DNA from 3 places in the Psychrobacillus sp. MER TA 171 genome. Region 3 is predicted to be linked to each of the others. Evidence: riboswitches for the same ligand, from Rfam matches in the RefSeq annotation. Region 3 holds a riboswitch; each other region holds the start of a gene.
What was found. A riboswitch is a leader RNA that binds a small molecule or an ion and turns the genes downstream of it on or off. The one in region 3 is predicted to bind S-adenosylmethionine.
Positions count from the first base shown of each region.

Region 1: another riboswitch for S-adenosylmethionine. It lies ahead of M3627_RS09455 (O-acetylhomoserine aminocarboxypropyltransferase/cysteine synthase family protein); the one in region 3 lies ahead of metA (homoserine O-acetyltransferase MetA).
Region 2: another riboswitch for S-adenosylmethionine. It lies ahead of M3627_RS14015 (MetQ/NlpA family ABC transporter substrate-binding protein); the one in region 3 lies ahead of metA (homoserine O-acetyltransferase MetA).

Region 1 is NZ_JAMAWN010000008.1:51,293-54,577, reverse strand. Features, by position in the region: gene M3627_RS09470 (hypothetical protein) at 1-17, shown strand, start outside; gene M3627_RS09465 (YdcF family protein) at 110-697, opposite strand; gene M3627_RS09460 (glycerol-3-phosphate acyltransferase) at 716-1,357, opposite strand; SAM riboswitch class I at 1,502-1,618, shown strand; gene M3627_RS09455 (O-acetylhomoserine aminocarboxypropyltransferase/cysteine synthase family protein) at 1,740-3,032, shown strand; gene M3627_RS09450 (homoserine dehydrogenase) at 3,157-3,285, shown strand, end outside.
Region 2 is NZ_JAMAWN010000015.1:44,872-48,156, forward strand. Features, by position in the region: gene M3627_RS14010 (methionine ABC transporter ATP-binding protein) at 1-685, opposite strand, end outside; gene M3627_RS14015 (MetQ/NlpA family ABC transporter substrate-binding protein) at 869-1,678, opposite strand; SAM riboswitch class I at 1,772-1,886, opposite strand; gene M3627_RS14020 (IS4 family transposase) at 2,372-3,285, shown strand, end outside.
Region 3 is NZ_JAMAWN010000003.1:247,361-250,645, reverse strand. Features, by position in the region: gene abc-f (ribosomal protection-like ABC-F family protein) at 1-1,715, shown strand, start outside; SAM riboswitch class I at 1,800-1,903, shown strand; gene metA (homoserine O-acetyltransferase MetA) at 2,049-2,957, shown strand.

The sequences.
Region 1 (3,285 bases), on a different contig from region 3:
CACTGGTCGAGGGTTAATAACTTTCCTATAATTCGCAAATGAGCGAGAGCTGGGGGAGGGAGAAAGGAGGGGGTAGCATAGCTACTCTTCTTTTTTTATCCCTCCCTTGTTATTCTCCGGAAACAAAGGTTTTTAGCAAGGCCGCTCTTTCGCGCAAACGTAGTTTTGCCTCTGAAATTTGTGGTGTCCTAGCTGCTACCACGTCTGCGTCCCATCCTATTCCCTCAGCTATAATTTTTGCTCGCTGTAAATGGAAATCGCTCGTAATAATTGTGACAGAGGTAACGCTGTCAGGGAGAAGCTGTTGAGAGTATAAAAGGTTTTCATACGTAGAGGTAGATTGATCTTCTACTATGATTCGACTCTCCATAATTCCATTCTCTACGAGATAGTTCTTCATGACTATAGCTTCTTCTATATCCTCATCTTGTCCCTGTCCTCCAGTAACAACAAGTTTTACAGATGGGTATTTTTCAGCATAATCTAGTGCTGCTTCCAAACGATAAAGAAGTGCTAGAGAAGGGATGTGCCCTTTTTTGACCTTGGCCCCTAACACAATGGCATACTCATTGGAACCGTCGGCCTTAGGCTTTAACCCATCCTCGAGCCATTTACTTGTAAGCATCCACATACCTAATCCGCTCGATGCGATTATTATGAATGGAATGACCACAATCCACCTCTTTTTTTTGCTCATTTAACTCACTCTTTTCCTTTAAACCGAAGGCTTCTTTTTCTTTATAACAGAGGAAATTTTTGTTTCCTCGTTCCGTATTAATCGTTGGACATTCTCTATGTGTAAGAAGGAAGCCATTAAAAATAGGAAGCCTGCTATTAAGATTGGTCCTGTTCCATCTGCTGTCCAGACAGAGGCTCCTAAAAATATGAGGTAAAAAAACAAAACCCCAATCAACAAATAATCTGTTAAAAGTGTAACGCAGATTAATATAAGCAATCCAGCCAGTCCTACCGGCCAATGTAATGCAAGTAAAACCCCGATGATGGAGGCTGTGCCTTTCCCACCTTTAAATTTTGTGAAAACTGGAAAGTTGTGTCCTAAAATAACCGCGGCACCAGCTAGATAAAGAAGTAGATCCAGCTCTGATGAACTAAACAAGCTCCACTGCTCAGAAAGTACACGTACACCAATAATCATAATGGCACCCTTTAATATATCTATGACTCCCACTAAAACACCATACTTCCAGCCAAGTACGACAGTAGCATTGGATGCTCCGGAATTATTTAGGCCTTCTTTTTTTATATTAACTCCACTCATCCATTGAGCGAGTTTAGATCCATGTAGCGAACCAATAATGTAGCCTGTTAGGAGAATGCTAACAATCCAAACAACCATTCTATGACACCCCTTATAAAATTATTCTATCTATTATATTAAACGATTAAAAAAAGAAGAAGTTTCAGAATTTTTATAAAATGACTTGACATCTAAATATATGGAGACTTATACTGTGTAACAAGATGGAATACTAATCAAATACTCTTATCAAGAGTGACTGAGGGAATAGGCCCTAAGAAGTCCGGCAACCACCAAGTTCTATAACTTGGAAAGGTGCTAAATCCTACAAATTCTTTAATAGAATTTGGAAGATAAGAGGAGGAACATGTCATCAATTTGACCCCTCTTCTTAATTGAAGAGGGGTTTTTATAGTTGTCTGTTCTATAATCCTCTCTGGCCTCCAGCATCCATCTAATCTACTAAATCGGAGGAATTCAAATGACTAATCTTCAAAAAGAAACACTTCTATTACACGGTGGACAAACGCCTGATCCAGTGACAGGATCTAGAGCAGTACCTATTTACAAAACAACCTCATATGTATTTCAAAACACTGAGCATGCACAAAATCTATTTGCCTTGAAAGAGACTGGTAATATCTATTCCAGAATCACAAACCCAACAGTAGATGTTTTTGAACAAAGAATTGCATTACTGGAAGGAGGAACAGCAGCAGTAGCACTTTCCTCAGGAGCAGCAGCCATAGCATTTTCTATTTTGAACATTGCTGGAGCTGGAGATGAAATTATAGCTGCTGAAAATTTATACGGAGGAACTTTTAATCTATTTGCACATACACTCCCACGTTATGGGATTACAGTAAAATTCGTAGATTCCTCTGACCCAGAAAATTTCCGTAAAGCTGTTACAGAGAAAACGAAAGGCTTCTTTGCAGAAATCATTGGAAATCCAAGCTTAAATGTTCTAGACGTAGAAGCTGTTTCAAAAATTTCCAATGAAGTAGGAGTTCCATTATTAGTAGATAACACATTTGCTACACCTTTTGGTTCAAATCCTATAGAGTATGGAGCTAACATTGTTATACATTCTGCAACGAAGTGGATTGGAGGACATGGGACAACAATTGGTGGTGTAGTAGTAGATGGAGGGAATTTCAATTGGAACTCCGATAAATTTCCGGGATTTACAGAGCCTGATGTTACTTATCATGGGCTACGTTATGGAATCGACGTACCAAATGTGGCATTTGCAATTAAGCTAAGAGTTCAGTTGCTTCGGGATTTTGGTCCTACTCTTAGCCCAGAGGCAGCATTTTCCTTTCTTCAAGGACTAGAAACACTTCACTTAAGAGTGCCAAAACATAACGAAAATGCACAGAAGATTGCAGAGTACTTAAATGCAAATGAGGAAGTGTCATGGGTTAACTACTTAGGGCTTGAAAACCATCCAACGCACGAGCTGGCTAAAAAGTATTTAAAAAATGGCTTCGGTTCTATTCTGACATTTGGAGTGAAGGGAGGCAGAGAAGCAGGTAGACAAATTATTGATAATATTGAAATTTGGTCTCATGTTGCTAATGTAGGAGACGCAAAATCCTTAATTATCCACCCAGCTTCTACTACTCACCAACAGCTTACTCCCGAGGATTTAGTAAAATCAGGTGTTACAGAGGATCTAATCCGCTTGTCTGTTGGCTTGGAGGCAGTTGAAGACTTACAAAATGCACTCGAAAAAGTACTTTTGAGAAAAACAAATGTCCTCTCTAGATAGAATCCTATTGTATAATGAATAAAAATAGTCTACAATATGTAAAATAGTCAATAAATTTATTGAAATATTACACAAGTGCGATTATTTATATTCAATTGTACAGATTCATTTTGGAGGAGACAGCATGGCAAAAATAAAAGCAGCGATTTTAGGGTTTGGAACAGTCGGCCAAGGGATTTATCACATCGTAAATGAAAAAAGAGAAGACTTAAAAAAATCATTAGGGTTGGATATTGAGATTTGTGCAATCCTG
Region 2 (3,285 bases), on a different contig from region 3:
AAAGGTTAATCGCAGTGTTTGCTTCGACAACTTCTCCTTTTTCCATTACATACACATGATCACAAATTTTTTGAATGACATTCATCTCATGAGTAATTAGTAGAATAGTGATACCCAGCTCTTTATTTATTTTTAATAGCAAATCCAAAATGGAATCAGTAGTTTCAGGATCCAATGCACTTGTTGCTTCATCGCTTAATAGTACTTCGGGTTCCTGTGCAAGGGCTCTAGCTATTGCGACGCGTTGTTTTTGCCCTCCTGAAAGCTGGTTTGGGTAGCTTTTATACTTATCAGATAAACCAACTATTTCTAAGTACTTTTCTACTCTATTTTTTACTTCTGTTTTATCATAGCCGAGTAGCTTTAATGGAATGGCAATATTATCATAAACAGTTGCTGTTTTTAGAAGATTAAATCCTTGAAAGATCATTCCTATTTTATTTCGTACCATACGTAGCTTCGCCGGGGGGAGGGGGGTAATGTTATTGCCGTTTATGTATACTTTTCCAGATGTTGGTTTCTCTAATAGATTTACACAGCGAATGAGTGTGCTTTTCCCTGCACCGCTATAGCCTATAACCCCATGAATTTCACCTTTTTTTACGTGTATGCTTACATTATTAACAGCCTTTACCGTACTACTTTTACTGCTGAACTCTTTTGTGATATTTTCTAAAACTATCATGAATGATCTTCCTTTCTAAAGAAACGCCGGCAGAGCTAGAAGCCTGCGTTTTTCTTGATGTCTAGCTTCGGCGCCTTGCCCCTCGGGATCAAATGGGAAAATACTCCGGTGGCTGTGGATCTGCCTCCTCGCATTTTCCCATTTGCCTGTCGGGGCAGGGATAGGCGCCTGTGCTTTTCTAATTTACCAACCTGCTAGTGCGGAGCCTTGGAATTCTTCTTCAATAAATTCTCTAACTTCGTCGGAATGGTATGCTTTAATGAATTTTTGGATGACAGGATCATTTTCGTTTTCCTTACGAACAACAATATGGTTAACGTATGGGGAATCAGCTGACTCTAACAAAATTGATTCTTCTCCAGGGTTAATACCAGCTTCTAAAGCATAATTGGAATTGATTGCTGCAGCATCGACCTCACTAAGCTGTTTTACTATTTGCGCTGCCTCTAATTCAACGAATTCAAGGTTTTTAGGGTTTTCTTCAATGTCATGAATAGAAGCATTTCCTTTTTTACCTTCTTTCACTTTGATAAAACCATTTACTTCTAATATGTCTAAAGCTCGTGCACCTTGTGTTGGATCATTCGGTAGTCCAAAGGTAGCTCCATCTGGTAGTTCATCGAAGGATGAATACTTTTCAGAATAAACGCCCATTGGAAGTAAAATAGTCTCAGCGACTGGTACTAGCTCTGTATCATTATTTTCGTTAAATGAGTCAAGAAAAGGTAGAGTTTGATAACTGTTTGCGTCCAAGCTGCCTTCATCAAGTGCTGTGTTTGGAAGTACGAAATCTGAAAAAGCCTTAATCTCAATTTCTAGTCCATCACGTGCTGCAATTTCAGCAACAACCTCAGTAACTTGTTCATGTGGACCTGACGTAACGCCAACAACTAATTTATTTTCATCTAATGGTCCTGATGTAGCATCATTACCACAAGCCGAGAGCAACCCTGTTAATAAAACTCCTGATAACACTAAGCTAAATTTCTTCATTGTAATTCCTCCTGAATATGTATTAATAAAAACGAATAAATATAAAAGCCTCTCTTTCAAAAGAAAGAGAGGCACACAAATATGTATGGTCCTCTCTTATCTTCCAAAACAAAAATGTTTTGCAGGATTTAGCACCTTTCTATACTTTTTTAGTATAGATGGTTGCCGAGCTTCAACGGGCCAGTCCCTCAGCTACTCTTGATAAGAGATAATTTCTATTAAGTTTTTCGTTTTTACTATAGAAAAAATTTACTACACTGCTCTATTGAAGTCAATATATATTTTTATATTTTTATAATTGTTTAGAAAAATTCAAATAGAATATTATATAAATAATTATACAAAAGTGATTTATATGGAAATACTAAGATGGGAGCATTTAAAAGGTTTACATTTAGCTATATGCTTTATGTTAATGGAGATGTTAAAGGTAAGGAGAGATTTAAAAATAGGCTATGTTAAAGGTTAGGGTTGATTTATGATGCAAGAAATCTTAAAGCATAGAGTAGAATTGATTTCCGCCCCAGCCGGACGCTTTCCTCGGGGTGAGCGATAAGCCATCACCCATCGCTTACGCGCGTGGTTGTGATGTCTGGTCTGTCTCACTCATCCCGTAGCATAGCTATCAAGTTAAGAAGTTTATAAAAACCCTCGAGGTTGGTATAGAAAACTAACCAACAGGAGGTGCTTCATATGAAAAGAACTGATTTAGACGAATGGAAACTCTTAATGGAACAATTGTATAAACTGTTTTCCCCGGATATGTTGGATAGTTGGGCCAAAGAATCAGGATGGATCAAACGAAAACGAAAGCTTGATGCGTATTCATTTCTCCACATTCTTCTTTATCATTGTGGAAACCTGGCTGGCAGTTCACTACGCGAGCTAAGCCTATCATTAGAAGAAACCTGCCATATTTCTATGACTCCAGAGGCAATAAACCAACGTTTAAATAAAGAATTAATTGTATTCCTAAAAAAGTGTTTGGAACATTTTATACAAACGAAGTTAAATTATCAGTTGCCGATCAGTGACGAGCTACAAAAATTTTGTGAGAGGATCCGTATAATAGATGCGACCATCCATTCCCTTCCTTCGGATTTGAAGGAGACTTTTCCTGGCGTCTATCGAGCCGAATTAAAATGCCAACTGGAGTATGAATTCCTGACAGGACAGTTCTTGTTGGCTGACTGGAGGAACGGAAAAGAAAACGATTCCCTATACGGAAAGTATCGATTAGAGACGGTCTCACCTGGCGATTTGTTTATACAGGACTTGGGTTATTTTCATCTACCTACATTCAAAAAAATCGATGAGACAGGGGGCTATTTCGTCTCTAGAGTTCGACCAGATTGTTCTATCTATACAGGGAATCCAAACCCTCGATACCATGCCGATGGCAGGGTCGTCAAATCCTCTTTTTATCAGAAGGAATCTTTGGCAGAGCATCTGGAACAAATGGAGCGTGGCTCCATAAGGGAATGGGAGGAAGTCTTTGTCGGGTATGACTATAAATTCCCTACCCGTTTGATTTTGTATCGGCATACGGAGGAACAAGATAAAAGTGGTCAGTATAAACGTAAACATTCACGTTACCAAACAAAAGA
Region 3 (3,285 bases):
AAAAACCTGATCATGGAATTATCACTTTTAAAAAGGGAGCAAAAATAGGTTATTTAGCCCAAATTCCTGCTTTTTCAGAAAGCGTTAAAGGAAAAGACCTGTTATACGATGCTTTCGAGGATACTATGCTACTACAGAAAAAGATGAGTATACTTGAAAAAGAACTAGCAGTGGTAAATGCAGAGGCAATGGAAAAACTTCTAAAGCAGTATGGAGACATACAAGAAAAATTCACGTTACAGGGCGGATATACGATTGATCCCGAAATTGATAAAGTAGTTGAAGGGCTACAACTAGGTGGTTTTGTAGAACAGCCATTTTCAAGTTTAAGTGGTGGAGAGCAAACGAAAATAATGCTTGGACAGCTACTATTAACCAAGCCAGACCTTTTACTGTTGGATGAGCCGACTAATCATTTGGATTTGTTTGCAATAGAGTGGTTAGAGGAGTATTTAGTTAGTTATACAGGTACAGTTGTTATTATTTCACATGACCGATATTTTTTAGATAAGGTAGTTACAAAAGTTGCAGATCTTGAGGATGGTATGCTTACGAAATATCATGGTAATTATTCTTCTTTTTTAATCGAAAAGGAAGAAAAACTTACTCGTGAATTTCAACAGTATGAGGAGCAACAAAAAAAGATAAAGAAAATGAGAGAAGCAATAAAGAGGTTAAGGATTTGGGCTAACCAAGCAGTTCCTCCAAATGCGAGTTTACACCGTCAGGCGAGGAATATGGAACGGGCATTAGAGCGGATGGAAAAGGTTCGTAAACCTCTAATAGATCCTAAGAAAATGAGTCTATCTTTTGACGCGGCACCCCGAAGCGGAAAAGAAGTTGTCATAATGGAAGAGGCTTTCAAAAGCTTTGGTGAAAAAATGTTATTAAACAGTGCAGAGCTTCATGTATATTGGAAGGACCGTCTTGCAATCGTTGGTAGGAATGGAACGGGTAAAACTACCATTTTGAATATTCTTAGAGGAGTAGAGTTAATAGATTCGGGTGAAGCTCGATTTGGTAGTAATGTGCGCCATGGATATCTTTCTCAACATTTCGAAATAACAGATCCAAAAGCTCGCTTAATAGATATTTTTAGAGCAGAAGTAAATGTGGCAGAAGGAGAGGCTCGACACATCTTAGCGAAGTTTATGTTTTATGGGGCGGATGTTTTTAAAAGAATTGCTGATTTAAGCGGAGGAGAAAGAATGCGACTCCGTCTTGCTCAGCTAATGCATCAAGACATAAATTGTCTCATATTAGATGAGCCAACGAATCATCTTGATATTGATTCACGAGAGGTATTAGAGGAAGCGCTAGATGATTTTACAGGGACTATTATTGCTGTATCTCACGATAGATATTTTCTAAATAAACTATTTCCAAGGACTGCTTGGCTTGAGCATGGCGAGCTTACCACATTTGAAGGCCCTTACGAATGGGCAAGGGAAAAATGGAATGAGTTTTGCTCGAAAGAAAATACTAGGAAAGAAATAATCGAGCAGCCATTAAAAGAAGCAACACCTGCCAAACAACAAAAGGAAATTCCTCTGGAAAAGCGAATAAGTGAGCTCGAAAATGTTATAGGTGAGCTAACTAAACAAATTAGCATAGAGAATGACTGGGAAAATTATGAGGCATTAAGCTTGGAAAAACTTCGGGTAGAGGAGCAATTGGAGCAATTATTGGAGAAATGGCTAGATTTAGCAGAATGACCCGAATACTTTTCAAAATGGGTTGATATAAGTAATAGAGCGTGCTAATATAACTTATTAACGAATAATTTAAATAATTTAATATTCTTATCAAGAGAAGTGGAGGGATTAGGCCCTGTGATACTTCGGCAACCTCTGTTGTACAGAAAGGTGCTAATTCCTAACAAGACGATCTTGGAAGATAAGAGCTAGTTAGCAAATTCCTGCCTCTCTTTTCTTACATGGAAAGAGAGGTATTTATTTTAATAATTGCCTTGCTCCTGTTCGATTTCCTACTTAGTTTGAGGCGAAATCACAGGTGCTCTTGCGCATTTCATTGGGAGGGGAAAGTCATTGCCTATCAATATTCCGAAACAATTACCTGCAGCTAAGCTGTTAAAAGAAGAGAAAATTTTTCTCATGGATCAAGAGCGTGCTTACAAGCAGGACATCCGTCCACTTAACATTATTATTTTTAATCTAATGCCTGAGAAGGAAAAAACGGAGCTTCAGCTATTAAGGCTTCTGGGGAATACCCCAATACAAGTGAATATAACCTTTATGAATACAGCGACGCATGAATCCAAGAATGCCAGCAAAACCCATTTGGATACTTTCTACACGACATTTGATCAAATAAGAGAAAAAAAGTTTGATGGGATGATTATCACTGGTGCTCCAGTAGAACAGTTGCCATTTGAGGAGGTCGATTACTGGAATGAAATGAAGGAAATAATGGAATGGTCTAAATCCAATGTTACCTCCACCTTACATATTTGTTGGGGCGCGCAGGCTGCACTGTATTATCATTTTGGTATAGATAAATTCACACTTTCTCGTAAATGCTCGGGAGTGTATCGGCATATATTAACTGACCAAGTGGAGAATTTAATAAGAGGATTTAATGAAGAGTTTAATGCTCCCGTATCTCGTTACACTTCTGTATCTGAAGAAGAAATAGAAAAGCATGAGCGACTAACTATTTTATCCACTTCGGAGGAAGCAGGTGTGTTTCTTGTAAAATCGAACGACAATAAAATGGTGATGGTCACTGGTCATTTAGAGTATGATGCGCACACATTAGCAGAAGAATATCATAGAGACATAACTAAAGGAATAGATATTGAGATGCCAAAATACTATTTTCCAAATAATAATCCCTCTAATAAGCCATTAAATACATGGAGGGCACATACACATTTATTATTTTCTAATTGGTTGAATTACTATGTTTATCAGGCTACTCCTTATAACTGGGAGTAAAAAGAAAAATTATATATGAGTCAATTTCATAAAAGGCATTTTAAAGATTAAAAGTGAACATTATATATATTGATTGCAGCGGAGGGCGGCGAGGTAAGCAGGGATGAGTGAGACAGATAAAGACGTTACAACCACGCGCGAAATCGATGGGTGATGGCTTATCGCTCACTCCACGGAAAGCGTCCGCAATATGAGCGAAAATCAATAATACTTTATTATTAAAAATCATATAAATTCCATTGTTCTCTTTTAATTATTCGTGTTTTCTATACAAACAGGAATTTTGAAATTGACACATTCAAACTCCTGTTTTAATATTCAGGAGTTT